DNA from 3 places in the Steroidobacter sp. genome. Region 3 is predicted to be linked to each of the others. Evidence: riboswitches for the same ligand, from Rfam matches in the RefSeq annotation. Region 3 holds a riboswitch; each other region holds the start of a gene.

The links. Region 3 has a riboswitch for cyclic di-GMP ahead of VGD45_RS16960 (hypothetical protein). Riboswitches for the same ligand answer to the same signal wherever they lie in the genome.
Region 1: another riboswitch for cyclic di-GMP. It lies ahead of VGD45_RS21015 (hypothetical protein); the one in region 3 lies ahead of VGD45_RS16960 (hypothetical protein).
Region 2: another riboswitch for cyclic di-GMP. It lies ahead of VGD45_RS18290 (fibronectin type III domain-containing protein); the one in region 3 lies ahead of VGD45_RS16960 (hypothetical protein).

What each region holds. Positions count from the first base shown of each region.
Region 1 is NZ_DASWTF010000036.1:289,021-298,885, reverse strand. It holds gene VGD45_RS21015 (hypothetical protein) at 1-3,246, opposite strand, end outside; cyclic di-GMP riboswitch class I at 3,329-3,425, opposite strand; gene VGD45_RS21010 (AgmX/PglI C-terminal domain-containing protein) at 3,452-4,918, opposite strand; gene VGD45_RS21005 (biopolymer transporter ExbD) at 4,905-5,393, opposite strand; gene VGD45_RS21000 (biopolymer transporter ExbD) at 5,428-5,955, opposite strand; gene VGD45_RS20995 (MotA/TolQ/ExbB proton channel family protein) at 5,965-6,663, opposite strand; gene VGD45_RS20990 (hypothetical protein) at 6,719-7,015, opposite strand; gene VGD45_RS20985 (tetratricopeptide repeat protein) at 7,026-7,694, opposite strand; gene VGD45_RS20980 (tetratricopeptide repeat protein) at 7,678-9,865, opposite strand, start outside.
Region 2 is NZ_DASWTF010000034.1:94,444-104,308, reverse strand. It holds gene VGD45_RS18310 (energy transducer TonB) at 1-587, opposite strand, end outside; gene VGD45_RS18305 (S9 family peptidase) at 1,017-3,083, shown strand; gene VGD45_RS18300 (response regulator) at 3,080-3,514, shown strand; gene VGD45_RS18295 (HD domain-containing phosphohydrolase) at 3,628-6,264, shown strand; cyclic di-GMP riboswitch class I at 6,445-6,543, shown strand; gene VGD45_RS18290 (fibronectin type III domain-containing protein) at 6,707-7,870, shown strand; cyclic di-GMP riboswitch class I at 8,103-8,188, shown strand; cyclic di-GMP riboswitch class I at 8,308-8,411, shown strand; gene VGD45_RS18285 (putative Ig domain-containing protein) at 8,629-9,865, shown strand, end outside.
Region 3 is NZ_DASWTF010000033.1:328,018-337,882, reverse strand. It holds gene VGD45_RS16960 (hypothetical protein) at 1-1,918, opposite strand, end outside; cyclic di-GMP riboswitch class I at 2,094-2,180, opposite strand; gene VGD45_RS16955 (hypothetical protein) at 2,340-2,675, opposite strand; gene VGD45_RS16950 (hypothetical protein) at 2,921-3,220, opposite strand; gene VGD45_RS16945 (hypothetical protein) at 3,401-3,793, shown strand; gene VGD45_RS16940 (circularly permuted type 2 ATP-grasp protein) at 4,039-5,454, shown strand; gene VGD45_RS16935 (alpha-E domain-containing protein) at 5,597-6,544, shown strand; gene VGD45_RS16930 (transglutaminase family protein) at 6,598-7,398, shown strand; gene VGD45_RS16925 (proteasome-type protease) at 7,480-8,214, shown strand; gene VGD45_RS16920 (hypothetical protein) at 8,229-8,597, opposite strand; gene VGD45_RS16915 (GFA family protein) at 8,587-9,108, opposite strand; gene VGD45_RS16910 (hypothetical protein) at 9,525-9,865, opposite strand, start outside.

The DNA of each region.
Region 1 (9,865 bases), on a different contig from region 3:
GGGCAGTTCGTTCGTGAGCACGCGCGCCTGGTTCGTAATGAGCGTGCCGGCAGGCACGGCGGCATTCACACGAAGGTCGAATTGGATGACTGCAGAATTGCCGGCGGTCAGCGTGCCCTGCCCCGCTCCAGGCAATGGCGGCGTCAGATCCGCGGAGCTGATGTCGATGCCGGCGACGAGCGGCGAAACGCCACCGTCCGGCTGACCGACCGCGAGTCCATTCAGATAGAGCGAGTCGGCGACATAGGTCGTATTTGCCGGCACGGCATCGCGAAGCATGGCTTCGGTCGCGGGAACGTTGCCGTTGTTGTAAACGGTGATCGTGTAGCGAAGGACATCGCCTGGATCGACGACGCCCGGCGAGCCAAGATCCACCTGCAGCGCTGCGCGCTTGTCGGCAAACAGCAAGGGCACGGCGCCGACGATGTCGCGCGTCGGATCGTTCTGAATAGAAGTCGTCGGATCGTCGGAGGGATAGTCGACGATGCCATTGGCGACCGCGCTCACGAAGCCCTGGTTCGAGATGATGGTCCCGTCGACTACGTCAGGATTGACGCGAACATCGAAAGTGATCGTCGCCACGTTGGTCGTCGTGGCCGATGCATCCGCCCGCATCGCGCCCGGCGTCGCGTTCTCTGGCGCGTGGATCGAGATGCCATTCACGAGTGGCGAAACACCTGATACGTCGGCGACCGCGACGCCGTTCAGCAGCGTGCTGCCGGCAACGTAAGTCGTGTTGACGGGAACCTGGTCTCGCAGCACTGCATCGGTCGCGTTGGCGTTGCCGATGTTTTTGACCGTGATCGTATAGCGCAGCGTCTCGCCTGCGAGCAGCAGGTTCGGATCGCCCGTCACATCCTGTGAGATCTTGTGCACGCGAAACACCGGCGCGGACTCGATGGTGATCGCGGTTGGGTCCTGCGTTCCACCGACGGCGGGATCGTCGCTGCGTTGGACTTCGGCGCCGGCGATGAACAGCTGCGCCTGGTTCAATACGAGGGTGCCGTTCGCAATGACGGGAACGAGCTGTGCGGTGAACTCGAGGATCACCGAGTCAGTCGCCGACCCCGCGACGCCCAGCGTCAAGTTGCGAATGTCGAGCAAACCCGTGCCTTTGCTGCCGCCGTTGGCATTGCTGTTGTTCGACGCGCCGCCCGGCAACGCGCTCACCAGCCACACCGTGCCCGGAACGAACATCGCGGAGCTATTCAGCATGTCGATCTCATCGAGGAGCGAGAAGCCGAACGCGGGGACATTGCTGACGTTGGTCACCTGCAGCCGATACCGCACCACATCCGCGGGATTGGCCGTTGCTCCGGAGATCGCGGTCTTGTGGAACAGCAGCGTGGGAACGGCCACGGCGACTCGCGTCGGATCTTCATCGCCCGCGAGGAGCGGGTCTGACTGGCCGTTGACGTTCGGATCGTCACTGACCATCAGCGGCGTGCCATTCACGCTCAGCTGCGATTGGTTCGCGATGATGCTGCCAGCGGCAACGCCCGCCGCGACTTGCACATCGAATTGAATGACGATCTGGCTGCCCGCCGACACATTGATATTGCCGATATCGATGACGCCGGTGCCCTTCGCACCGCCATTGGGATTGCTGTTGTTCACGGCGCCGGCGGGGAGCGCACCGACAATCGACAGGGATCCAGGAACGATGGCCGCCGGCGTATTGAGCGCGTCGATCTCGTCGTAAATCCTCGCGTTGCTCAGCGAGTTCGTGGTCGTCTGCAGACGCAACGTGTACCGCAAGGTGTCGCCCGGCGCTGCCACCGTCGCCGGGTTCTGACCGGTACGCAGATTCGTGACCGTCTTCTCGAAGAAGTTGCCCGTGAGCGCGATGGTGACAGTGTGGCTGTCCTCGTGATCGAGCGTACCCTCGGTGCCGTTGGTCAGTGTCCTGTTGAACACTGTGCGATCTGGGTTGGTGGTGCGGTCGTTCGCCCACTGAGTCGCGGCGGCAATGTTTGTGAGCGTCGCGCCGTTCTGCGTATCCGTGTCGAGCTGTGCTCGATAGGTGACGATGAGATGCTGATTGGGCGCCACAGGTCCCGCGGCATCGAGCAGCGAGAGTGTCAGCTCGCACGTCGGCGCGGCGGTGTAACTCGCGGAGTAATGAGTGCCCTGAACGAGCGGAGTGCCGCCCAGTGTCACGCTCAGCTGTGCCGGTGGGACATCGCACATGCCCCCCGTCGGACCTGTCGGCAGGCGATCCACGATAGCGAAGTTCCACGCGTCGCTCGTGCCGTTGTTCATCACATCGAGCGTGAACTGCGCGCCCGGGCCAAGATTCATCGTGGCAGGCCCGGACTTGGTCAGCGTGAGATTTGGCGCGCCGATGGTCATCGGCTGCGAGATGCCGTTCTCGCCGGGCAGCGGCGAGAAAAACTCGTCCGCATCGATCACGCCGTTTTCGTTCACGTCGACCGCTCGACCGAACGACCACCGTGCAATGTTCGTGAAGGTGCGACCGAGGAAATTGTTCGGCGTGTCCTCCAGCACCAGCGTGATATCGATGGCGATCTGTGTGTCGGCGGGAATGATCGGCGTGATGTTGAATGTGAGCACGCCGCTCGCGTCGGTGAACGTGTGCGGCACCGGTGTGCCGTTGCTCAACCACGTGACCGTAGGTGTGCCAACCCGCGTTACGTCGACACCCATCTCATTCAGATCGTCGACGACGCGAATCGTATGCAGATCGTTGACCGATCCGCTGTTGCGAATGACGGTGCCCGTTGCCGGATCGAATAGCACGGGAATCGTCAGCCGGTACGTGAACGGCACGCCGACTGCGGCATAGGGCGCGGGACTGCGTTTGTCGATCTTCTCGACGGGGATCAGGTAGTTCTGACAGCTGTCTTGAATGGTCGTGGACGAGCCGTTGGTGAACCAGATCTTGTGCTGAGCCACGGCATTGCACGACATGTTGCCGGTGTGGACCACGTTGTCGAACACGACCAGATAAGGCGTGGGATCGTTGTTGTCGAACGTGAAGTTGGTGCTCATGCCCCCTGGGTAATTGAGGATGGTGCAGTGAGTGTCGATCTTCACGTTGGTCGGCGGCACGGGCCGCACGTTGCCGTCGATCGTGCCGTTATAGGGCGCCGCCGAGCAGTCGACCTGCGTCTGCGCGCTCACGTCGAAAGAGATCGTCATCAACAGGGCAAAGAGCAGCAATGGCAACAATGTGGCGATGCCACTGCGCCCTGCTCTCACATAGTTGCTTACCCTGGAGCTCATACACCCTCGTTCCATTTGCCCGCGTTGGACATTCACGCGAGTCACGAACGGACCGAGGGATCGCCCTTGAAACGGGCTGGATTCCGGCGGTCCCGCTGTCGTGGAGCGCCGCCGCTGCGGCGCTCTTTAGACCGGTGACTTTGCGTCGCCACCTTTCGGTGGCTTTGCCTTTGTCGGACTGTTGCGAAAGACTCTGACTACGACCTCAGGCGGCCGGGAGGAAGTCGATCGGATACAAAATCGTGATGGCCGGCACGCCTTCCTTGGGGCCGAAGTTGATCGTCCTGACGCGGTCCACCACCTGCGCCGACAGTTCGGGCGCATTCATGTCCGAAGACTGCAAGGCGCACATCGACACGCTGCCGTCCGCCTCGATGGTCAGATGCAATACCATCTGTCCGCGCAACGTCGGGTCCTTGCGCAGTTCCTTGTTATAGAGTCGATAGAGCGAAGCCTTATAGCGATCGAACACGATCTGAATTTCTTCGTCGGTGCGTGACGGGCCAACACCGTCGCCACTGAGCGGCCGATCCGCACCCGGCTTGCCGATGCCGCCGATGCCACTGGTCACGCGGGTGACCTGGACATTCGCCATGCCGCCGTTACCGCCAGTGCCGCCCACGCCGCGACTCAACGACGCGAGATTGATTCCGCCGCTGGAGCCTGGCGCGTTCGTGGTGAGCATCGCGCGTTGGACCGGTCCGGAGTCGCTCGCATTGTTGATCTGCGCCTGCGAGCCGAGTCGTGCGAGCGCTTGATCCTGCTGCATGCCTGCGAACTTCTCGCGGAACGCGAGAATGCCCTGCTCCGCCGCCACTTTCGGACCTTCGCCAGCGGCAGGCTCTGGCACCTCTTTCTCGGGCTTTGCCGCAAGCTTCGGAGCTTCCTTGGTCGGCTTTTGCTCGACGGGCTTCTCCTGCGGTTTCGGCTTCGGTTGTTCGCGCGCCTGCACGGGTGGCTTCGGCCGCGATTCGATCAACAGACGAACGATGCGTTCCGGCACTTCCGCCTCGGGCTTGAGAATGCGCGTCGGCAAAGGAATGTGCGGAACGATGAGCGCGAAGATCAAACATAGCAGCAGCGCCGTCGCGGCGGACTTGCGAAAGCGCTTGTCCTCTTCTCCGCCACGCGTCCAAGGCATGGACGCTTTGTACGCGGGCAGCTTGCTGATCTCCCGCTCGACGATCCATTCCTGTTTGCGCCGCTCCTCCTCTTCGAGCGCTTCGAAGAGGATGTCTTCCATCAGCTCGGCATGACCCTGTTGCTGATTGATGCGATCGACGACGGCCGCGCGGCGATCCTCGATCTCTTTGATCCGCTCGTCGAACTGTGCGACGCGGCTCCGCACGCGACGGACGTAATTCGCGCTCGCGTTGCCGTCGGCGTTCTCGCCCCAGAACAACGCGGCGCCGCCCATCTTGTCGAGCTTGTCGAGGGCGTTGCAGGCATCCTGGAGCACGCCATACTGGGCGCGCTCGATTGCAAGATCTCCGAGCTCGAGATCGACCGCGTGGAGCTCGACCGCCAGTTCATCGAGTGCCTGGCGCGCTTGAGCGAGCCCGGCTGCGAGCGCCTGCTGAATGTCTTGGTCCGCGTCGACAACAGTCGTGTCGACGGCCTCGGACAATACAGGGATCTCCTCCGCCTCGAGTCGTGCTTTAGCTGGCTGCATTGGCGGGCTTCTCCTTCTGCAGGACGGCCAGCGAGATCTTCCCGTAGGAGGAAGAGCTGCAGGTGGCCATCACTCGTTTCACAACGTCGAACGGCAGGCTCTTGTCCGCGATCACCGTGACTTCGCGCGACGACGCTTCGTCAGCGCCGGTCGCGATGCCGGTGAGCATCGGCCGTTCGAGAACGTCGCGCAGCGGTTCGATGAGTGGGGTCTGCGTGCTCTGCACTTCGGCGATCGTCGCAACCGCTTCGCCCTGCACGAACACCTGCTCTTTGGTGATCATCACGACCACCGCGTTCTGCGGCTTCACCTCGGCGGTGGACTGTGGAATCTCGATGCCCTTCGAGTTCTGCACGACTTCCACTTCGGTGGAGTAGATGAGCAGGAACGCGACCATGACCGACATGATGTCGATCAGTGGGATCAGGTTGAGCTCCGCGTCCGAACGGGGCTGCGAGCGATTCAATAGACTCATAAGTGGGTTCCTCGACTCGGCGATGCCGTGGCGATCACGGCGCCTCGCCGACGGCGATGTTGGCGAACAACTCCTGTTTGGTCGTCGTCGCATCGGGCTGCGTGACTTCAGCGGTGCGGATCGCATCCATCGCCTGGATCAGATAGTCGTACTGCACGTCGCGCTCCAACAGCACGGACGCATCGTTCGCCTTCGGATACTCCTGCTTCAGCGACAGCGCCATCTGGGTCAGCGTGTCGAAATCGTACCGATCGTTCACTTTCGGAATCGTCGCGATCAGCTTGGTACCGTTGGTGAGCTCGAAGCCCTGGTGACGAACGATCACTTCCAGACGGAACTCCGGCGGCGTGCCCGCGCTCGCCGAATCCGAGCTCGGCAGATCGAGCTGCAGAATCGTGATGCGCGAGAACACGGCCGTCATCAGCAGGAACGTGACCAGCACCGTGAAGATGTCGATCATCGGCACCAGCATCAGCTCGACCGGTTTACGCATTCGAGTCGTGTAACTCGACTGCATCAGCGGACCGTCGTAGGCGAACGAACGCGTGTAGTTGGACGGCATGATCGATCCTCAGGCCGCGGCCTTCGCGTGATCCTTCGGCAACTGAGCGAGCTCGAGGCGGTTCTGCATCCGGGCCGATTGCTTGTCGCCGACCAAGGTGAGGAACTTCATCGCTGCCGTTTCCAGGCTGCCGATCAGCTCGCCGGTCTTGGTTTGCAGGAACGCGTGGATGAACAGCACCGGCACCGCGACCATCAGACCGAAGGCGGTACAGTTCATGGCTTCGGAGATGCTGGCGGCGAGCAGGTTCGCCTTCTCCGCCGGATTCGCGGTCGCCACGGCCGTGAACGCGTGAATCAGACCGCTGACCGTGCCGAGCAGGCCGAGCAACGTGGCGAGATTCGCGAACGTGCCGAGATAGTGAGTGCGCTTCTCGAGCCTCGGAATCAGTTCCATCAGGTTCGTGCGCATCGCCTTCTCTACGTCATCGACGCGACGCACGGCGCCCTGCCGCGCCAAGCCAACAGCGAGCAGCTGCGAGACCGCTGTTTCGTCCTTCGCAGTCGCCTCACGCGCCTTGTCGAAGTCGCCCTCGGTCAGCACCGGCTCGATGCGATTCCACGCGGCCCGGTTCTTGATGGAAAGCCGGCTCAGCGTGACATAGCGTTCGATCGCGATCGCGGCCGCCAGCGCGGCGACGAGCAGGATCGGGTACATGAACGCGCCGCCCCGGGTAAAGAAATTCGCGATTGAATAGAAAATATCCACGGTGTTACGCCTCTTCAGTGACAAAGTTACGGAGTCGAATCGCGTCGCTGCGGATTCACTTCGAGTGGGCCCGAATCTGGTAGTAGCTCAGCTGCCGCATGAACACTTCCTTGTCCACGGGCTGCCGACCATCGTCGAGGGTCTTCGCGATGCCCAGCGTGTCGCCGAGCTGTGAGCTCTTCCAGGGAACGATCACGAGCGCCTTGGGCGCTTCCTGATTTCCCAGGATCGACATGCCCGACAGCGCTTTCGGGCCGGTATCTGCTTTCGCTGCGCTCGGCGCAGGCTCATCGGCTGCGAAGGCGGCTGCCGCGAGTAACGAGCACGCTGGAATCAGAAGTCTGCGCATCATGTGGTTTCTCCTAGCGCTTGGCTCTGGCATTCAAGTCGGCAAGCCACTTCGCCGTCTCGGGATCGTCGGGCGCTGCTTGTTGATAGGCGGTGTAGTGCTGGAGCGCACAGCCGAGATCCGCGAGATAAACATCGCAGAGAATCGCGAGATTGCGTTGTGCGAAATGGAAGCTCGGGAACAACTCGAGCGCCTTCTCGTAACTGGCGCGCGCTTCGTTGAACTTGCCTTTGCGCCGATACACCACGCCGAGCTCGTTGTAGGCGATGGGGTGACGTGGATTGAGCTGCACCGCCTTCTTCAAGCTTTCCTCGGCTTTGTCCAGATCGCCCGTGCGCGCGTAGGCCATGCCGAGATCGATGTAAATGGCGGTGACGTTGGGCGCGCTCTCGGTGATCTTGAGTAGGGATGCGATTCCCTGCTCGTACTGCTGCAGCTCCAGCATGCGAACAGCGCTTTCGTACTCCGCGCGAAGGTCCGCGCTCACGCGAACATCCTCGAGGATCGTGAAGCCAGTCGCGTCCTGTTGAATATCGACCCGTGCCACGGGCGCTGCTTTCGCCAGCCCCTTCTGCACAGGTTTGTCCTGCTTGGTCGGTGTCGAGCACGCGGCCACGAACATGGCCGCAAGCAGCACGAGGCGACGCCCTGCCTTGAAACACCTGTTAACGCCCGGTCGCATTGGGAACTCCTGCGGTGGCGGCGATTGCCGGTTCCGGCGGCGGCGCCGACGGCGTGCGGTAGGCATAGCGATCCAGCGAGCCCAGAAAACCGCTGCTCAACTCCGTCTTCGCATAGCGCGCGGGCATGAGCTGGGCGAGCTTGGCCAGGCTCTTTTCGATCCACTCGTTGTAAATGCCGGAGCGGATCAGCTCGAGATTCTTCTCGTGCACGCCGATGGCTTTTTCCTCGAAGGGAAACGCATTCTCTTCCAGCGCCAGCTCGTAATCCTGCAGCTGGCTCGCCTGCAGATCCTTTGGACGCTCCGACTCCACCAGCGATCGATTGAAGCCGTAGTACACCTCGGCCATGTAGAACGTCGCGGCGGCGGTCACTTCACCAACCTGATAATCCACCAGCGCGCTCAGCGACTTCATCGCGGCGTCCATGCGCTGCTGCTTCAGTTGCAAGCTCCGCTCGAACGGTTGCATCAGCTTCACGGACGCAAACTGCGCATAAAGCTGCTCGGCGAGCACGAGCGCCGAGCCCGCCGCCAGGGTGCGAGTCCGATTGGTTCGCTCCGCTCCGGCTGCGGCATCGATGCTCACGATCTGCTGCAGCTGTTCGTGATATCGCGCGATGTCGCTCGCATTCTTATAAAGCTCGGCGATCTTGAAGCGCGTCTCCACACCGAGATCGAGGGGTTTCGGAAACTCCTTTACGTACGCCAGATAAGCGGCGAGCGCCCGCTCGGTGTTCTTGCCTTGCTCATGCAAATCACCGGCGAGAAGCAGCGCCTCGCCGCGCAGCTCCGGCTTGTCGGCTTCGGTAGCGATGCGCTCGTATTCGCTCGCCGCACGGGCAACCTGCCCGCTCTGGCGGTACACGAAGGCGATCTGCTTGGTCGCTTCGCGATTCAGTTCGTGCTCTGGATACGTGCGCCGGAATGCATCGAGTACGTCGGCCGCGGCCGTCCAGTCTTCCAGTCGAATGAGAGCGGCGCCGGCGTCGTACTCGGCAGCCGCGCGAATCTTGGATGTCGGCGCCGCTTGTTTGATGCGCAGGAAGTGGTTCGCCGCCGTGCGGTAGTCCTGTGCGGTGTTGGCGGCTTCGCCTTGCTTGTAAATGGAAGCCGCCAGATTGTCGACGAGCGCCGCACGCTTCTCGTCGTTCTCCGGCGTGAGTTCCAGGACACGCGTATACGCGAGCTCCGCTTGCGGATACTCAGCGAGCTCGACCGATGCGTGAGCAGCGACCGTCCAGGCTGAACGCAGCACCGGCAGCTCGGCGGCCGGATAACGCTCGATCAACTTCTGCGCGGCGGCCAATGCCGGCTTGAAGTCTTTCAACTCATAGAGATCGTCGGCAGCCGCGCCCAACACCTTCGCCGCGTGCTCGTGCTGTGGGAATGTGTCCGCGAACTTGAGCGAGCTTGCGATCGTGTCGCGCTTGATCGTCGGCTGTGCAATCTCGTCAGCTGCCTTCAAGTTCTCACGATGCGCGAAGATGGCGGCATAGCCGGCCGCGGCAGCCTTTTCATGCGCTGGATAATCGTACGCCGTGCGCTCGTACTCTCTCGCCGCCTCGCCGAAGTTCTTTTCTTCGAGCAGCAGGTCGGCCAGCTGATAGTTGGTCGGCGGCGAGTCCGCATCCTTCGGGAAGGAAGCGAGGAACTCCCGATACCATTGCAAGGCTTCGCGATAGTTGGCCGGCTTCTCTTCGGACAGGTCCGCACGCTGATACTGCGCGTGATAGTGGTTGGCCAGGTCCTTGAGGTTGCTCTTCAAATAGCTGAGCACCTCCGGCGCTTCGTCGATGGCGAAGTGGCGCCAGTACTCGGCGTGCACCCCGTAGGTCTTCGCAAACTCCTTCTTCGAATCCAGCACCAGTTTCTGGAAGCCGCCCTTGGTGTAGATCTCGACCACGCGCATGCTGAAATGCGGCGAGGTCCGATGCAGCGGATACAGCCCGATGAATGCCTTGTACGCCGCGGCGGCATCGTGATAACGCAGCTTGGTGAGATAGAACTCGCCGAGGTTGCTATAGATGCGGTCCTCGTAGGTGCGGCTGCCATTCGTGGCGAAGTACTCGCCCACGACTTCGGAGCCGCCGAGATTCGAAAAGCTCAAGCTGATGACGCGGAACGTATCGGCTACCCGGCGCTCGTCGCCTTCCTCATGGCGCGCGTCGAAG
Region 2 (9,865 bases), on a different contig from region 3:
CCGCCGATGACGACCAGCAGGCCCGCCGCCAGCGCGCCGTAAGTCATCACGTAATTCTTGGAACCGCCCTCGCCGGCGGCGCTGCCTGTGTTGAGGCGCTGACCCGCGGCCGCGAGATCCAGATGTTGTTTGACCGCTGCTTCCAGCGACAAGCGCGTGGCGCCGTGTGACAACGGCGTGAGCAGGAAACGGAAGATCCGGCCCGTGGCCGTCAGCTGCATCAGCTGCGCATTTTCTTCACGCTTGCCGGCAACCACTACCACCAACTCAGGGAAATGCTGAGTCAGCTGCGCGGTCATCGAGGCCACGTCGGCGGTGCTCGCGGTGTCGGCGACCAGCACGCCGGGCTTCAGGGTGGAAAGCCGTTCAGCCACGTGGTCCAGGTCCGGCGCGAACGCCACCGGCACGCCCCGGGGCGCGGCCTTTTTGACCGTTTCGACCAGGTTGGGATCGCGGCTCAGGACCAGAATGGGCGGCTGATGGCCTTCCTCGAGCTGCCGCATGCTCTGTGAATCGTCGATCTCCAAGTTAACCTCGTCCTGAGTGTTTCCGTGTCCCGTCGAACGACTGTGCTGCGCGTTGGCCATAGGACCCCTCCTGGGGGTTTCGTGCTTGTCGCGTAATACTACTTATGCAAACTGCCAGAGCTGAGAACTGTATCTGTCTTTTCCGGCTCGCCCGCGTGAACTGCCGCGCAAAATCGCTACGCGACGTTCAGCAAATCTCCCTGTAGTGAATCCGTTGTTGCCTGCCGTCCGACACGCCCGCGGCCGGTACGATGTTCATTACGATATGTCCGGCGGGAGGCCGGCGTGATCCTACCCCTTTGCCCGCCGCCTGCCAGCGCGAAAATTGTTGGCAAGTGGCTACGAACCGCAGTTCGGGGTGGAAATAAGGGTTTGGATGAGGACCACAGTTGCCAGCAGGGGCCCAGCGCTGCAGGATCCGTTCAGTTAACCGCCCTTTGTTCAGTAACGTTCGCATTCGTAATCGTGTCCAAACCGCCGCTAGCATCGATGCGAGAGCATCGCGTCGCCTCTCCCAATGGCGTCCGCGACGACGTTTATTACTGGCTGCGTGACGACACGCGCAGCGATCCGGACGTGCTCGCCTACCTGAAGGCCGAGAACGAATACACCCAGGCGATGCTGGCCCCGGCGCAGCCGCTGATCGATCAGCTGTATGCTGAAATCGTGGCGCGGCTGAAGCAGGACGACGCCACCGTGCCGGTGCGCTATCGCGGTTACTGGTATTCGATCCGTTACGCCACCGGCCAGGAATATCCCATCGTGGTGCGCCGGGCGGACGCCGCTCATGCCGGTTTCGCTCATATGGATCGCTCCGCCGAGGACGACATCCTGCTCGACGGCAACGCGCTCGCCGCCGGCCTGCCGTTCTTTCAACTGGGCGGCTACGAAGTCAGTCCCGACAACCGGCTGCTCGCTTACACCGAAGACACCGTCGGTCGCCGCCAGTACCGGCTCAGAATCAAGGATCTCGTGACAGGCACGCTGCTGCCCGACGTTATAGAAAACGTCGACGGCGGCATCGCCTGGGCCGACGACAATCGCACGCTGCTGTATGTGGAAAAGGATCCGGTCACCTTGCTGGGCCGGCGCGTGCGCCGGCACGAGCTCGGCAGCAGCGGCGAGGATCCGCTCGTATATGAAGAGCCGGATGAAAGCTTCGATCTGAGCGTCGAGCGCAGCAAGTCTGAACGTTATCTGCTGATCGCCTCGGAGAGCACCACTTCCTCCGAATGGCGTTATGCGCGCACGGACGACCTCACCTTTAACTTCCAGGTGGTCGTGCCGCGCGAGGAAGATCATGAATATCAGCTCGATCATCTCGATGAACGCTTCATCATCCGCACCAACTGGCAGGCGTTGAATTTCCGTATCGTCGAAGCGCCGATGGCGCAGGTCGCCGATCGCGCCCGCTGGCGCGACGTGGTGGCGCACGACGCCGACGTGTTCATCCAGGACTTCGAAATCTTCCGCGGCTTCATCGCGGTGAGCGAGCGCTCGCGCGGCTTGATGAACATCCGGGTGCAGCGCTGGGGCGAGGCGCCGTTCCATCTGACGGCGGACGATCCGACCTACACCATGGCGCTGGGCTCGAATCCGGAGCTCGACACCACGCGGCTGCGCTACATCTATACGTCGCTCACCACGCCGGGCACCACTTATGAATACGATCTCACCGACGGCTCGCGCGTCCTGTTGAAACGCGATCCGGTGCTGGGCGAGTTCGATCCGGCCAACTACGTCAGCGAATTCGTCTGGGCGCCGGCGCGCGATGGCGAGCGCATTCCGGTTTCCATCGTGTACCGCAAGGGCACGCCGTTGAACGGTACCGCGCCTTTGTATCAATACGGTTACGGCTCGTACGGCCTGAGCATGGAGCCGGCGTTCAGCTCGTCACGGCTGTCGCTGCTCGATCGCGGTTTCGTGTATGCCATGGCGCACGTCCGCGGCGGCCAGGAAATGGGCCGGCGCTGGTACGACTCCGGCCGCCTCGAACACAAATGGAACACCTTCAACGATTTCGTCGACGTGACCGATCATCTGGTGGCGCGCGGCTACTGTGCGCGCGATAAGGTGTTCGCAGCGGGCGGCAGCGCCGGCGGTTTGCTGATGGGCGTGATTGCCAATGTCGCGCCCGATCGTTACGCCGGGCTGGTCGCGCACGTGCCGTTCGTCGACATCGTCACCACCATGCTCGACACCAGCATTCCCTTGACCACCCTCGAGTATGACGAGTGGGGCAATCCGAACGAAGCCGCTGCCTACGCCTATATGCTTTCTTATTCGCCTTACGACAATATCCGCCGCCAGCCTTACCCCGCCATGCTGGTCACCACCGGACTGTGGGACAGCCAGGTGCAGTACTACGAGCCGGCCAAGTGGGTCGCGAAGCTGCGCCGGCACGACACCGGCGGCCGGCCGCTGTTGTTGCACGTTAATCTTGAGGCGGGCCACGGTGGGAAGTCGGGGAGATACGAGCACATGCGCGAAGTGGCGCGGGAATACGGATTCATCATCGCCTTGGCCGAAGGCATGCGCATCGGGAGTGGGTCATGAGCCACACCGGGTACATTCTGCTCGCCGACGACAATCCCACGGACGCCGAGCTGACGATTCGCGCGCTGGAGATCGGCGGCGTTTCGCAGCAAGTGGTGTGGGTTCAGGATGGCGAGGCGGCGCTGCATTACGTGTTTCGTCAGGGCGTGTACTCGCAGCGCGTCTCCGGGAATCCCAAGCTGATGCTGCTCGATCTGCACATGCCCAAGATCGACGGCCTGGACGTGCTGGCGCAGATCAAGGCCGATCCCAAGACGCGCTCCACGCCGGTGGTGATCATGAGCTCCTCGGACCAGGAGTCGGACATGGCGCGCAGCTACGAGGCGCACGCCAATAGTTACATCGTGAAGCCGGTGGACTTTAAACAATTTACCGATCAGGTCTCGCAGCTCGGTCAGTACTGGACCCGCATCAATCGTGCCGGTCCGTAGAATGTGCGCTGTGTCTCTCTTTGCCGTTGAGAGAACCCCCTAATCGTGTGATTCACACGCCTGCCGGGCATACTTCGCAGGCTCCGAGGGGTTCTTTTTTAGGGGCTGGTGGCATGGGTGTCATCCTGATCGCATTCGAGCGCGAATCCGAGCAAAGCGCGCTCGAGACATTGCTGTCGGGTCGCGGTCATCGAGTATTGAAGTCCGCCAACGGACTCGCCGCGCTGGACGTCGCGCGCCGCGAGCCGCCGCAAGCCATCGTGTCCGACATCGTCCTGCCGCGCATGGACGGTTTCGCCCTGTGCCGCAAATGGAAACAGGACGAGCGCCTGCAGAACATTCCTTTTGTGTTCTACACCCGGCGCCACGACGATCCCAAATATGAACGCTTCGCGCTGGAGCTCGGCGCCGAACGTTTCCTCGCCCGCTCGACGCCGCCGGAAACACTGCTGACCGCGCTCGACGAGCTGCTGCCGCCGGGCCACATGAACGGCGCGCGCGCCAACGGTCACTCGAATGGCCAGGCGAACGGGAATTCCAACGGTCATGGCAACGGCGCGAGCGGCAACACCCGTCCGATGAACATGCTCGACACGGCCGCCATGCAGCGTTTCGCCGTGCTCGAAAAGTCACAAGCCGACGCGCTCGAGAAGGCACAAGCCGCGCAACGCCTGCAGGCGGCGCAGGCCGAAGCGCTGGAAAAAGCGCAGAAGCTGCAAGCCGCGCAGGCTGAAGCATTGGAGCGCATGCAACGCGCGCAGGCCGCGCAAGCCGAGGCTTTGGAAAAAGCTCAGCGCGCGCAAGCCGAAGCGGTCGAGCGCGCCGAACGTTTGCAACTCGAGGCGGACCAGAAAGTTCAGCACGCGCAAGCTCAGGCCGAGGCGCAGGCCGACGCTGTGGAGCGCGCGATGCAGTCCCACTCGCGACTGCGCTCGCAGGTCAACGAGCTCGAAGCGGTCAATCGGCGTCTGGCCGACGGCGAGGCGCGCTTCCGTCGTGTGTTCGAAAGCAATCCGCAACCCATGTGGATCGCCGATCACGCCACTGGCGGCTTCATCGCCGTCAACGATGCGGCGCTGGCCCTGTATGGTTATTCGCGCGCCGAATTCCTTGCACTGAAGGCCACGGCCCTGGAAATGCCGGACAGCGACGGGCCGATCCGGCGGCACAAGCGCAAAGACGGCAACAGCGTCGCGCTGTCGATCGCCTCTCGGCAAATCGAATTCGACGGTCGCAACGCCGAACTGGTGGCCGCGTTCGATCTCACGGAACGGCTGGAGACCGAGCGCCAGTTGCAGGAGCAGGCGAGCAGCGGTGGCGCGGTTCTCGATGCGGTCGCGGATGGTTCGTGGCTGCTCGGCGCCGACGGTCAGATCCTCGATGCGAATGCGGCGTACTGCCGCATGTCCGGATACAGCAAAGAAGAGCTGCTGCGCATGAATGCCGCCGACATCGAGGATCACAACTCCGGAGAAACGACGATGCGGCTGCAACTCGGCCGCGTCCGTGGCGGCGGCCGCTATGAGGCCAAGCATCGTCGCAAGGACGGCTCGTCGTTCGACGTCGAAGTGAGCGTCGGCCTTTTGGAGAACGCACGCGGCAGCATCGTGCTCATTCGCGACGTCACCCAGCGCCGCCGCGAGTTGATCGTGAACCGTCAGCTCCAGCGTCAGGCCGACTTCCTGGTCGATCTGTTCAAGCAGGCCGACACGTTCGATGAGTCCGCCATCGTGCGGCGGGTGATCGAGCAGGGGATGGACGTCACGCGCAGCCCGCTCGGTTATTTGTATTTCGTCGATCCCGTGCAAAAGACCATTACGCTCGCCGCCTGGCGCGACGGCAGCCGGCCGCAAGCGGTGATGGCGGATTCCGAGCCGCAGCCCATCGGTCGCGCCGTGTTGTTCACCGAATGCGTGCGGTCCAAGCATGCGTTGTCGAACAACGACGTGACCCGCAAGCCGCAGAACGACGGCCTGCCGGACGTGACGCGTTATATCGCCGTGCCCATGCTTTCGGGCGACGAAGTGGTCGCGGTGCTTGGTGTGGGCAATCGCGAAACAAGTTACAACGAGGACGATCAACGCGCGCTCGCCGCGCTGGCCGATGGCGTGTGGCGCGTGTTGCATACGAAGCGCGCCCATGCGGTGACGCTCAGCGCGCTCCAGCGCACCGACGTGGCCCTGCAAGGCATGATCGATTCTTTCGTACGCATGAGCGAACGGCACGATCCATACACCGCTGGATCGTCGCGTCGTCTGGCGGCACTCGCTGTCGCGATCGGCCGCGAAGCCGGGCTCGATGGCGAACGTCAGCACGGTTTGCGAGTCGCGGCGTTGTTACACGACGTTGGTAACATCGCCGTGCCGGCAACCATTCTCAGCAAGCCCGCGCCGTTGACGGAGACGGAACTGGCGCTGATGCGCACTCACGTCGAAGAGGGTTGCCAGTTGCTCGCCGATATCGACTTCGGCGCACCCATCGCCGATATCGTTTATCAATCTCACGAGCGTTTCGACGGCAGCGGTTATCCGCGTGGGTTGAAGGGCGACGAAATCATGATCGAGGCCCGCATCCTGGCGATCGCCGATACGGTCGAGGCCATGTGCTCGCCCCGGCCTTACCGGCCGGCGGCCGGCATGGACGCCGCCATCGACGAGATCAACCGCGGGGCCGGCAGACGCTACGACGAACCCCTGGTCGCCGCATGCACGCGCCTGGTCAGGCAGCACGGCTTCGTGCTGCCTGAATAAGCGGCTTTTCCCGATAAAAATAGGCTTTCGCGCGGTTGTGACAGTTTTGTTGTCGCGCCGCGCCTAAGTGTCGCCACTAAGCGTCGCCAAATTTTTCCCCTGTGAACTTGCAACTTTCCCTCAACGACGTTGGGGGGTCGTCCGATATGTCAAGTTCCAGGGCTCCGACACAATGTGCCCCGTCTGTAAGGGCAAAGCCGTTCGAAAGACGGTGACGCAAAGCCTCCGGTCCTCCGATGCCGCTCCAGCAGCCGCATCGAAGATAGCGGGGTTGCCGTTACGACTTAATCAGGTCGTATCGTGAAGTCCTTGGGCCTGCGGCCCGCGCACACAGCGCCGGCTCAGCAACGCCAGCTTCCCTTGCCAGACACAGGTGCTCGCCACCGCACGCAAAACGCGTGACGCGAGCTTGGCTCGGAACTGTGCTTGCTGGAGTTGCCCAATGCGTCTCATTGCTTCGCTCGCCGCGGTCGCGGCGCTCGCTTCGTTCGCCGGTCTCGCCTCTGCCCAGACCAACCTGCCGCCGACCATCAGCGGTACGCCGCCGACCGTCATCAAGATCAACACCAGCTATAACTTCCTGCCGACGGCCCGCGATCCCGAAGGCGCCGCGCTGAAGTTCAGCGTCGTGAACAAGCCGTCGTGGATGGCGGTGAGCCCGAACAGCGGCCGCTTGATGGGTTATCCCAAGTCGCCCGGCACCTGGAGCAACATTCAGCTGCGTGTGACCGACGGCGTGCACGTCGTGTCGCTGCCGGCGTTTTCGATTCAGGCGGTGACCACGCTCTCCAGCAACACCGCGCCGCGCATCAGCGGTACGCCGGTCACCACGGCGACGGTGGGCACGGCCTATAGCTTCCAGCCTTCCGCCTCCGACGCCGAGGGCAACGCGCTCGGCTTCACTATCGCGAATCGCCCGAGCTGGGCGACTTTCAGCACTTCCACGGGCCGCCTGAGCGGCACGCCGACGGCTACTGGCACCTTTTCCAACATCGTCATCAGCGTGAGCGACGGTCGCCTGACGACTTCGTTGCCGGCCTTCTCGATCGCCGTGGGCAGCACCGCCAACCGCGCTCCGGTCATCAGCGGCACGCCGGTTCGCACGATCAACGCGGGCAGCGCTTACAGCTTCCGTCCGACGGCGAGCGACGCCGATGGCAACACGCTGACCTTCTCGATCGCCAATCGTCCGAGCTGGGCCACGTTCAACACCAGCACCGGCCAGTTGTCCGGCACGCCGACTGCTGCGCAGGCGGGCACGTATAGCAACATCATCATCAGCGTGAGCGACGGTCGCGCCACGGCTTCCCTGGCTGCCTTCTCGATCAGCGTTGTCGATGCCTCGAGCGATGGCGCCGTGCTGAGCTGGACCGCGCCGACCTCGAACACGGACGGCAGCACGCTGAGCAATCTCGCGGGCTATCGCATCGCCTACGGCACCTCGGCCAGCGCCATGACGAGCACCATCCAGGTGGCGAACCCGAGCGTGACCAACTACACGATCAGCAACCTCGCGCCGGGCACCTACTACTTCGCGGTGCGTGCTTACACCAGCAACGGCACCGAGAGCGCGATCTCGAACGTGTACTCGAAGGTCGTGCAGTAAGTCGAGTCTCGAAACTGCGTTGAGCGCCACAACAGTGGCGCACGCAACGGCGATCGGAGCACTCCGGTCGCCGTTTTTTTGTTTGCCGAAATGTCTCGATGTCTACACAACGGCCGCCTGGATTCTGACGGAGTTATGTGAATTCGAAGTGACATTCGCGTGCCGTTTTGCCGCCGCGTTTGTCGGTCTCCACCGACAATTGCAAAAACATAATTCCCTGGGTTTTACTCAACATCACCAAGGGCATAACCGTCGAAAGACGGCGACGCAAAGCCTCCGGTCCTGACGGCGCAAGCTGGGGATAGCGGGGTTGCCGGCCAGCTCTTCTTGCGTCACCGAGCTAGCCGTCATCCTTCTCTCCTTTTCCGTGCTCGTGTCGTTCGTACCGCCGCCTGCGTCACGCCCTGGGACAAGAAGATCAGTCCAGGGAGAGCAGAAAGTGACATCGGCAAACCCGTCGAAAGGCGGGGACGCAAAGCCTCCGGTCTACGGGAACGCGGCACGCATCGCGCAGCGCTCCTACGACAGCGGGGTTGCCACAATCGCGACCGTCTTGCCCGCAAGGCCCCTTGCGAGCGCGCCACGCGAATGTGAGATCAGCGAGCTGCCGATAGCGCGCCCCACGTGCGCGCACCTTTTCCTGCGCTTCGAAAGTCGCGTCTCAGCCGCGACGGCTGCCTCATTTCCGGAACACAGCTGCGCCAAGCCGCGCCGGTCGCCAGACCGTCGTTGCCGCGCGCGAAGCCAAGGTACGAGCAATGATTCCAACAATTTTCGGGAAGACGTTCCTGCAGCGAGCCACGCTGGCCCTGATCGCCGCTTCGTTGAGCGGCTGTTTCGACGATGGCTCTGGCAGTAGCGGCCCGGTAGGAGACGCGGTCGAGCAACCCTCGGGCGACGATGGCTCGGGCGGCGACCCCGTGGGCGGCGAGCCCTTGCCCACTCCGGCGAATCAGCCACCCGAAGTGAGCGGCACTCCGCCCGCGAGCGCGACCGCCGGTCAGGCGTATTCCTTTCAGCCCACGGCCACCGACGCCGACGGCGACTTCCTCGAATACACCATCACCAATCAGCCGCAGTGGGCGACCTTCAACGACGAGACCGGCCTGTTGACCGGCACGCCTCAGGACGCGCACGTCGGCGATTCGGGCGACATCACCATCACTGTCACCGACGGCAGAGACACGCGCTCCATCGGTCCCTTCAAGATTCAGGTGCGCGGCCGCACCGATACGCCGCTGCCTGGAAACAATGCGCCCGCGATTGCCGGCACGCCGCCGGGTTCGGTGATGGTCGATCAACCGTACAGCTTTCAGCCGGTGGCGGACGACGTCGACGGCGATCCGTTGCGCTTCTCGATTTCCAATCGTCCGTCGTGGGCCGCGTTCAGCACCTCCACCGGTCGCCTGAGCGGCACGCCGGGAACCGCGAACATCGCGACGTATTCGAACATCGTCATCAGCGTCAGCGACGGCGTGCTCACCCGCAGCCTGCCGGCGTTCTCGATCCAGGTGCGCGGTCCGGACAATCGCGCTCCGACGATCGGCGGCTCGCCCTCCACGTCGGTGCAGGCGGCCCAGACTTATACGTTCGTGCCCAGCGCTAGCGATCCGGATGGCGACACGCTGGTCTGGCGCGTCACCAATCGTCCGCGCTGGGCGAACTTCAGCACCGCGAGCGGCCGCTTGAGCGGCACGCCGGCGGCCACCGATGTGGGCACGTATTCGAACGTGATCATTGCCGTCAGCGACGGTCGCGTGACGACTTCGTTGCCGGCCTTTGCTATCGCAGTCACCGCGCCAGCGAATCGCGCGCCGACCATTTCCGGCACGGCGCCCACGACGGCGACGGTCGGCATGGGATATTCGTTCACGCCCGCCGCGAGCGATCCTGACAACGACTCGCTCGGCTTCACCATCGCGAATCGTCCGGCCTGGGCTGCGTTCGATACCGCGACCGGTCGTCTGAGCGGCACGCCGACCACGGCGGGTACGT
Region 3 (9,865 bases):
CGTTCAGCTTGAACGCACCCGTGGCATTGGCTTTGAACGCGCCAGTCGCGTTGGGCTTGAAAGCTCCAGTGGCGCCAGGCTTGAACGTGCCAGTGGCGGAGCTCAGCGCGCCCGTGGCGTTCGGGCGGAAGGCACCCGTCGCATTCGGACGGAAAGCGCCCGTCGCCGAAGGATCCACTTCCATCGTGACCGTCGGCACCACCGGCGCGCGATTGGCGCGGGCGTTGTTCAGCTCGACGACGTTGTTCTTCGGCTCTTCCGGATCGGCGCGACGCGGCTGAGGCGCATCCTTGAAGCGCGCCTGCTCGGCGACGCTGATACGCAGCACCGACGGCGAGGCGAAGAATGTTTTCAGATAGCCAGCGACCGCCTCGGCGGACACAGCTTCCTTGAAGAAGCCCAGCCGCAGCGAATGCACGATCTTGCCGCTGCCGGCGGTGGCAACGGAGTAGAGGCTATAGGCCTCGAAGATATCGAGGTGCGGCATGGTGTCGAGGTTCACCGGCTGCTCGGACGCGGCCAGCTGAATCGCAAACCACTTTTCCTGTGCGCCGTCGTTCAGCTCTTCCGTCGTCAGCGCGCGGATGGTCTGCGTGCTGTCGAGGTTGGGATGCTTTAGGGACGACTCGCGAACCGGCGCGGGCGGCACCGGCTTCAACATCGGAGCAGCAGGCTTGGCCGCAGCCGGCGCCGCTGGCTTTGCCACGGGCGGCTCGGGCTTCTTGGCCACGGGCGCGGCGGGCTTGGCCGCGGGTTTCGCAGGAGCACCCTTCTTTGCCGCCGCGGCCGGAGGCTGCTGAGCAGCGGGCGTTGCCGGCGCGTCGTCATAGAGATCCAGCTCGAACGCGTCGACTTCTTCGATGCGGACGCCCTTGCCAACGTGATACGGCTCGTTCGGCGCAGCGTTCGATTTCTGCGCGCTGGCCGGCGTGGGCGCGGGATCGGAGAACGTCAAGGCGGGCACGCGCACGCTGGCTGCCGTATCGAGCTTCGGCGGCACGGCCTGGGGCGCGGGCGGCGTGACAGGTTTGGCCGCCACAGGCGCGGGCGGCGTGGCAGGTTTAGCCGCCACAGGTGCGGGCGTGGCCGCTTTCGAGACCTTGAGCTTGGTCGTGTCGAGCGCCGCGAACTTGCCGCTTAACAGACCGACAGCCAGCGGCTCCTTGGCCGGGGCTGGCGTGAGCGTCGGCGCGGGCTCGTCGTCCCAGCTCATCTCGTCGAGGCCGACGGCCTCGGTCAACGCTTTGATCTTCGGCAAAGACGCGGACGTGACCGCGGCTTTGGTTTCTTCGTCCGGCTCCCACGTCATTTCGACGATTTCTTCGACAGGAGCCTTGACGGCAGCCTTCGCGGGTTGGCTCGGCTTCGGTGTGGGGGCGGGCGCTTTGGCAGCAGCAGCGGGCTTGGCCACGGCAGGCTGGACGGCAGGCTGTGCCGCCGGGGCCGGAGCGGGTTTAGCAGCGACAGGAGCAGGAGCGGCCTTAGGCGCAGGAGCCGCAGCAACAGGAGCAGGCGCGGGCGTGTTGACGACAGCAACAGCGGGACGCGGAGCGGGAGCGGGGGCGGAACGTTCAGGCAGATAACCGCGCGCAAAGCGACGGTCTTCATCGCCGAGGCTGGTGGTGAACGCAGTCGGATACTGCTGGCGAACGACGGTGAGTACGCGTTCAGCATGCGCTTCGTTAGTGAAGAAGCCGAGGCGCAGACGATGGCGCGTGCGTCCGTCCTCGACGCGCGCGACCTGATAAAGCTTGTAGTTCTCGAGACCGGGCATGTTTCTTCCGGTCGTCGACACCGGCGCGATCGACGCGCACAGGTTGATGACAAACAGCTGCGTGCCCGGGCTCCCATTCGGGGGCACGAGCGGCGGCTGTGAGCTGTCCGGCTCTACGTAAACCTTGCTGGTGTTGTCGTCCACTGTTCTTCCCCAACCCGTTTCGCTGCCGTAACACCGCCCGCTTGCGGTGGACGCAGCTTCGCTGACGGAGACATTTCGACGGGGAAGTGAGCGCGCGTATGCGCATGGCGCTCGTGCACGGCGGTTTCGCTGTTTTCTTGTGTGGCGAAACCGTTGCCGCCGTCGTAAGCGGCCCCGTGGCAACCCCGCTGTCTTAGGAAATGAATCCGTTAGACCGGAAGCTTTGCGTCCTCGCCTTTCGGCGAGTTTGCCCAGGAATCTCGACTAGGAACGGCTTCGATAATCGGCACGCCTAAGCCATAAGTCAAGCAGTCCGGTCGCTTTCAGCAGACATGTGTATTTGGCGACAGGTAACGGGCTGCCATGGCGTTGAGGTTATGTCTCATCCGGTCAATTTTCTGGCGGTATCCAGACTGTTTTGTTACACCGCCATGCGCGTCCAGGCTTCCTTGCTCGCGCTGGCCGGCTCGCCCGCCATGATGCGCGGCGCCAGCTGAGAAACGATGTGCACCTGGGCGGCATCGGACAAACCGAGCGCTCGCAGGGCGCCCTCCAAACCTTCGATCAGCTGCCGCCGCTCGTTCTCGTTCGGGCAGCTGTCCCGCGCCAGCGCGGCGAGCTCGTCGCCCACGCTTTCCAGTGTTTCGGCGATCGAGGGCGCGAACTCGCTCAGGTCGCCACGCAGCCGCGCGGCGAATCGAAACGAGTTGTATGCGCACACGTACGCGCGATGTCTGAGCTTCAAGTTCTTCAACATTCCCACCGCATCGGTCTCCCGCACGAGGTCACGGGAGAAAGTGTGAAGGGCGACACGCTTCGCGCGGTGTGCGCTGGATCGCAAAACGCGGTCGCATTCCGCTGTTGCATTTACGCCGCGTTACAGATCAAGCACGTACGCGCGAACTATTTTTTGCTGCAAAAAATTAATGCGCGCAGCGTTGACAATGAGCCACTAACGTGGTGTCGAGTGCGGCGTTTCGTTTACTCGCAAGCAGCGCGTGATTAAGCGCGCCCGACGTTCCGATCGGTCGGCGAATGGAAATATTCGCTTTCTTCGGCGAACTGGCGCATCAGCTTGCGCAGTTCCTCGATGCGGCCCTGCGCGGTGCTGATGGGCTGGCACTCTTCGCACTCCGGATCCGAGCACGGCTGACGCGAGTACAGCCAGTACTGCACGGCGCCCGCCAGCAGACCGTCGGCGATGTCCCAGATGTCGGCCTTGTCGTCCGTGTCGGCGATCCGGTTGCCCAGGTCCACGGCTTTGCCGAAGGCTTCGCTGAAGGGGTTGTCGGTTTCCTGCATGGCATTGCTCGGGCCGGGGGCCCGTTGCTCTCATTAAAGATGACCCCATTGTACCGGCGTTGGAGGCGCTGACGAATACTGTCACTGCCTTGAAGACGGCGGCCCTGGCTGGTCTACTGTCATAAGGCAACGCCATTTACGAAGCCCGCCGCAAGCGGGCGAATTCATTAGAGGTTTCACATGGCCGACGATCGTAATCAGGACCCGCAGATGGACGCCGACGCGCTGTATCAGGAGGACAATTTCACCGACCGGCGCGTCGGCGCAATTCGTCGCCTGTCTCCGGTGCGCGCGGACGGCTCGGCCGACCCCACCCGCCCGGTGCTGTTCATCGGCCAGGCCGAGATCATGACCAACATGGGCCCCGTGCCCATCAACTTCGAGATCGAAGGCCCCACTCTGGCCGAGGCGGTCAAGGGCTTCGCGCCGGCGGCGCAGGCGGCGATCGAGCGCACGGTCCAGCAGATCCAGGAAATGCGCCGTCAGCAGGCCTCGCAGCTGGTGGTGCCGCAGGGACCGGTGCCGGGAATCACCGGCGGTGGGCGCGGCGGCGGCAAGATCCAGATGCCGTAAATCGACGATCAGGGTGATGGGGAAAGCCGCCCCATCATCGTGCGCGAGGCCGGCCGTGCAGGCCTCGCGTTGGTGCATGATGGATGGCCTCTGTCTTGGCCTGCCCTTGAATCACGCAAAATCTCAGGCCCCTTCCGACTGGCACGTTTTTCGCTCCATCGCCTGACATCAAGCTCGAGCCGCGCGGCATCGTCGCCCGGGCTCGCCCGCCGAAATGACTCGGCCGGGTCACAACAGAGGTCCGGATGTCGGCGAGCCCGTACGATGAAATGCATGCCGGCGACGGCCAGGTACGCGAGCATTACAAGACCTTCGCTTCCTGGCTGGCGCGCACTCCGACCGAACGCGTCGCTCACAAACGTGCCGAGGCCGACACGTTGTTTCATCGCGTCGGCATCACCTTCGCCGTGTACGGCGAGGAAGCGGGCACCGAGCGGCTGATTCCTTTCGATATCGTTCCTCGCATCATCCCAGCGGCCGAATGGAAACATCTGGCTGCGGGATTGAAGCAGCGCGTGCGCGCGCTCAATGCCTTCATCAACGATATTTATCACTCGCAGGAGATCCTGCAGGCAGGGCGGATTCCGGCCGAGCAGGTGCTTTGTAACGGTCAGTATCGGCCGGAGATGCAGGGCATCGACGTGCCGGGCTCCATCTATGCGCACATCGCGGGCGTGGATGTGGTGCGCGCGGGCGCGGGTGAGTTCTATGTTCTAGAAGATAATCTACGAGTGCCGTCCGGTGTGTCGTACATGCTGGAAGACCGGCGCATGATGATGCGATTGTTTCCCGAGCTGTTCGCGCTGCATTCGGTGGCGCCGGTCGAGCACTACCCCGATCTGCTGCTGGAGAATCTGCGAAGCGTCGCGCCCTCGGGCGTGAACGATCCAACTGTCGTGCTGCTCACGCCCGGCGCTTACAACAGCGCGTATTTCGAACACGCCTTTCTGGCGCAGCAGATGGGTATCGAACTGGTCGAGGGGCAGGATCTGTTCGTCGACGACGAGTTCGTCTACATGCGCACCACTCGCGGCCCGCAGCGGGTCGACGTGATCTATCGTCGCATCGACGATGATTTTTTGGATCCGCTGGTGTTTCGGCCGGATTCCATGCTGGGGATTCCCGGCCTGCTTGCGGCGTACCGCGCGGGACGAGTGACCATCGCGAATGCGATCGGCACGGGGGTGGCGGATGACAAATCCATTTATCCCTATGTGCCGGAGATGGTCCGCTTCTATCTCGGCGAAGAGCCGCTGTTGTCGAACGTGCCGACGTTTGTTTTGCGTCGGAAAGAAGATTTGGACTACACGCTGGCGCACCTTGGCGAGCTCGTCGTCAAGGAAGTTCATGGCGCTGGCGGTTACGGCATGCTGATCGGCCCGGCCGCGAGCAGCGCGGAACTAGCCGCCTTCCGCCAACGCATCCTACGCTCACCGGAGAAGTACATCGCCCAGCCGACGTTGGCGCTATCGGCCTGTCCCACGTTCGTCGAAGCTGGCATTGCGCCGAGGCACATCGACCTGCGACCGTTCGTGTTGTCCGGCCGCGAAGTCACCTTGGTTCCCGGCGGCCTGACTCGCGTCGCGATCAGAGAAGGCTCGCTGGTCGTGAATTCGTCGCAGGGTGGTGGGACGAAGGATACGTGGGTGCTGGAGCGATGAGCTCGCGCATAACGCCGCCAGTGGGTTTTATCTCCCCTTCGGGGAATGAGGAGAGGATCGGGTTTCCGGTCAGGGCCGTTTCCCCCGAAGAGGGAAACAAAAAAATCTTCTCTGGGCGAGGGAGCCCGCAGGGCGTACGAGCATGCTGAGCCGCACGGCCGATCATTTGTACTGGATGGCGCGCTACACCGAGCGCGCCGAGAATCTGGCTCGCATGCTCGACGTGAACTCCCGCATGTCCCTGCTCCCGCAGGGCGCGGAGATTCTCGAGCAAGGCTGGGTAGCAACGCTAACCATCATCGGTCTGATGGACGCGTTCCGTCAGCGCTATGACGCAGTCACTTCGTCGAACGTCATCGCCTTCATGGCCTTCGATCGCGACAACCCGCTGAGCATCTACAGCTGCCTGCGCGGTGCTCGCGAAAACGCGCGCGCAGTGCGCGGTACGCTCACATCGGAAATCTGGGAAACATTGAACGCGACGTGGTTGGAAATGCGCGTGGCCGGACTTCGGTCTTCGAATGAAGCCGAAGTGGGCAATTTCTTCGAGTGGGTGAAGTACCGCGCGCATGTGGCCCGCGGAGTCATCCAGGGCACGATGTTGCGTGACGAAGCGTGGCACTTCACCTGGCTGGGCACCTACCTGGAACGCGCCGACAGCACCGCCCGCATTCTCGATGTGAAGTACCACCTGCTGCTTCCTCGCGGCGAGCAGGCAGGCGGCGCCGCTGACTACTACCAGTGGAGCGCGCTGTTGCATTCCGTGTCGGCGTTCGAGATTTATCGACGCGTCTATCGCGATCTGATCACGCCTCGACGCGTCGCCGAGTTGCTGGTATTGCGCGATGATATGCCGCGTTCGTTGCGACGATGCATGTCCCAAGTTCACATGCATCTGCAATCAGTGCGGAATTCGCAGTCGTCGGAAACCGAGAGACGCGCCGGCGAGTTGCAGGCATCGCTGCACTTCGGTCGCATCGATAGCGTTTTCGAAATGGGGCTTCACGAATACCTCGTTCGTTTCCTAGGCCAGGTGCGAGATCTGGGTGACCGCGTGTCCCGTGACTTCCTGGTGTCGGCGGCGGATTGAACTATATTCAAGCATTCCCGGCGAAGCCGGGAATGCCCTGTTGGTGAAACGACATGCATCTGCATATCCGACACGAAACGTTCTATCGCTACGGCGAGCCCGTCAAACGCAGCGTGCAGAATCTGCGCCTGACCCCTCGTCGCGATCCGATGCAACGCGCGCTCAGCTGGAACATGTCCGTGCCCGGACGCTGCCGCCCGCAGGTGGATGCCTACGGCAACATCGTGCATCTGTTGACGCTGGACGAACCGCATCGCGAGATCCGGATCGTCGTGGACGGCGTCGTGGAGACTGCCGACGCCGCGGAAATGTCCGATGAAGGAACAATCTCGCCATTGGCGTTCCTCGCCGAAACGCCATTGACGCGCCCCGATGAAGCCATCGCCGCTTTCGCCCAACCACGCTTGCACGGCAGCGGCGACATGCGAGCCAAACTCCTCAGTCTGGCTGAAGCCGTGTGTGAAGAAGTGCGGTATGAAAAAGGCGCAACCGATGTCCACGAGTCGGCCTCACGAGCGTTCGCGCGAGGCGCGGGTGTTTGCCAGGATCATTCGCATATCTACATAGCCTGCTGCCGCAGCGCCGGCATTCCTGCACGCTATGTCAGCGGTTACTTTTACGTGGACAAGGACGGCGAGATTGCCAGCCATGCCTGGGTGGATGTGTGGACCGGCCGGGAAAAAGGCTGGATGTCCATCGACGTCACCCATCGCATGCCGACCGACGGTCGGCACTGCCGGCTGGCCGTGGGACGCGACTACCTGGACGCATGCCCAGTTCGTGGCGTCCGTCGCGGCGGCGGCCCAGAAGAAATGCAGGTCGCGGTCCGTATCGCGACCTCGGCCCAGCAATAGTCAGAAGCCGCAATCTCTCTGGTCGAGCGCGGCCCGTATCGGCTATGGTGCCCACCTTCTGACCATTCGTTAGTCATTGCTATGACGTATTGCGTAGGCATGCTGCTCGATGCCGGCCTGGTGTTCCTGTCCGACTCGCGCACCAATGCGGGAGTCGATCAGATCAGCACCTTTCGCAAGGTGACGTGTTTCGAGCGGCCGGGCGAGCGCGTGATGGTGCTGCTCACCGCCGGCAACCTGGCAATTTCGCAGGCCGTCGTGAATGTTTTGCACGAGCACGAGAACGAGCCGGGCGTGAGCATCTGGGGCGCCAAGAACATGTTCGAGGCCGCGCTCAGCGTCGGCGCAGCGCTGCGTGAGATTCATCGGCGCGATGCTGATGCTTTGAAGGAGCATCACATCGAGTTCAACGCGTCGCTGATCTTCGGCGGCCAGATCGGCGGCGAAGAGCCGCGGCTGTTTTGTATCTACGCGGCAGGCAACTTCATCGAGGCCACCGCGGACACGCCGTACTTCCAGATCGGCGAGTCCAAGTACGGGAAGCCGATCCTGGATCGCGTGATCTCACGTTCTACCAGCCTGGCTCAAGGGGCGAAGTGCGCGCTGATCTCGATGGATTCGACGATCCGGTCGAATCTATCGGTGGGGGTCCCGTTGGACCTGCTGTCGATCAAACGCGATGAGCTCAAAGTCCACAGCCACGTGAACATCGACGAGAACCACGCCTACTTCAGAATGATCCGCACTCGCTGGAGCGAAAGCCTCCGCCACGCGTTTCACGAGATTCCCGATCCGGAGTGGATGCGGAGGAGCTGAAGCCGTCCATATTTTCAACGGCGCGAGTCTTCGATCGTCCGGCCGGGCGCTTTGTTAGAAGCGCTTGCATTCGCCTGAGAGACCCACTCATCGAGGCGTTGATCGATGCGAACGAGGGCGCGATGAGCGCTACCCAGTGCAATACCACCAGCCGCGACCGCGCAGCCCCATGGATCCCCATTCCACAAGAAGACACCGAAGCCGAATATCAGCAGTGCACCACTCAGGATGCGACTAAAGGCTAACATGCGCTTGGGAGAAACAAGTGGGCCGAGGCCTGTCAATCCAATACGTCGGTCGACGGAGGTGTTGAGTGCGTCCACGCAGAACACCAGGCAAATTAGTGGTAGGAGCAATAACAGGCCGATGTATTTAGGTTCCATCTTCTTCTGTCTGTCTAACTTGCTGACGGTGCTTTAACAAAGCGTTCTTGTCCATTTGCCGAAGATCATCGGTGATCTCGAACCACGGCGCCTTCATCTCGACAAAGATGTGCTTGTCCGGTTGGAGCCGAGGATCGTCGTCGAGTAATCCGGCGGCGATCTCGAAGAGCTCCGAACTGTCTTCGGGGTCGGGCACACATGAACCACAGACCGTGCAGAAGCACACGCGATAAGCGGGTGGTGATTGCAGCAGCGGAGCCTCAAATGCCCTGATGAGCTCGCGACCGGAGATCCACCTGAAGTCCTCGCGACGTACACCAATCGCCGCCATGAACGCGGAGCCACTCACTTTCTTGCAACGATTGCAGTGACACAACTCGAACGGACCGACTACCCGATCGAGTTCATCTGTGCTCAGGCGCGCGGCTTCGTCTTCGCGCGCGATCGGGTTGCACGGCTTGTTGGGCTGTTCCGCAACGGCCCTTGATACCAAGTCTTTCTGAGAAGCCATTTAGCGTAGTCGCTGAAGATTTTAGTGAGCCCATTCGCCTGACGGTAGCTGAAGAACTCTCCCAGAATCTCACCCGCTGCGCTGATTGAGGCTTCCGGCGACGCAGAGTTTCCCACCCTCTGCCGAACCGGGCACTCGAGATTGCCAATCCAGGAAACGTTGTCCGCCCCGTCGATCTGCAGAACGAGCCACTGATGCAGGCCCATCAGCGGGCCGCCAGCCTGTGCAGTATTGAATCCGTCGATGAATGCACAGACCCGCCCTAGATCGGCGTCCACTACATACATACCCGGCCGCTTGCACATAGCCGACACCCATTCCTCGAGTGGTGTCGACACACATTCAGTTTGTGAGGGAGGCATATGCTCCTTGCCCAACGACGCCGAAGCGCCAGAATGAACCCCTTCAGTCGCGCGTTACCGCGTTGACTCCATTGTATCGTTAGATCGCTGCGCCCTCGCACGAATGTCCAGCGCCTTCTGTGCTTCGTCCAGTTCGCGGAAGAATACTCCGGGCACTACAGGCTCGAAGGATCCCCCTTTCAGTATAAGGAGCATGGTTCTGGAGGGCTCTCGATGAGCTTCTCTGATCTGTCCCAAGCTGAAATGCATCATCGGATCGAGCGGTACCCGAATAGTATCGGGCACTGCCTTGGCGCGCGAGAAAAAGACCTTGTCGACCTTGATGATCAAGCGGATTTTCGTTTGACGACCCGGCCCGGTCATTGCCGTTTCGTCGCTTATCTCTTTTCCGTCCG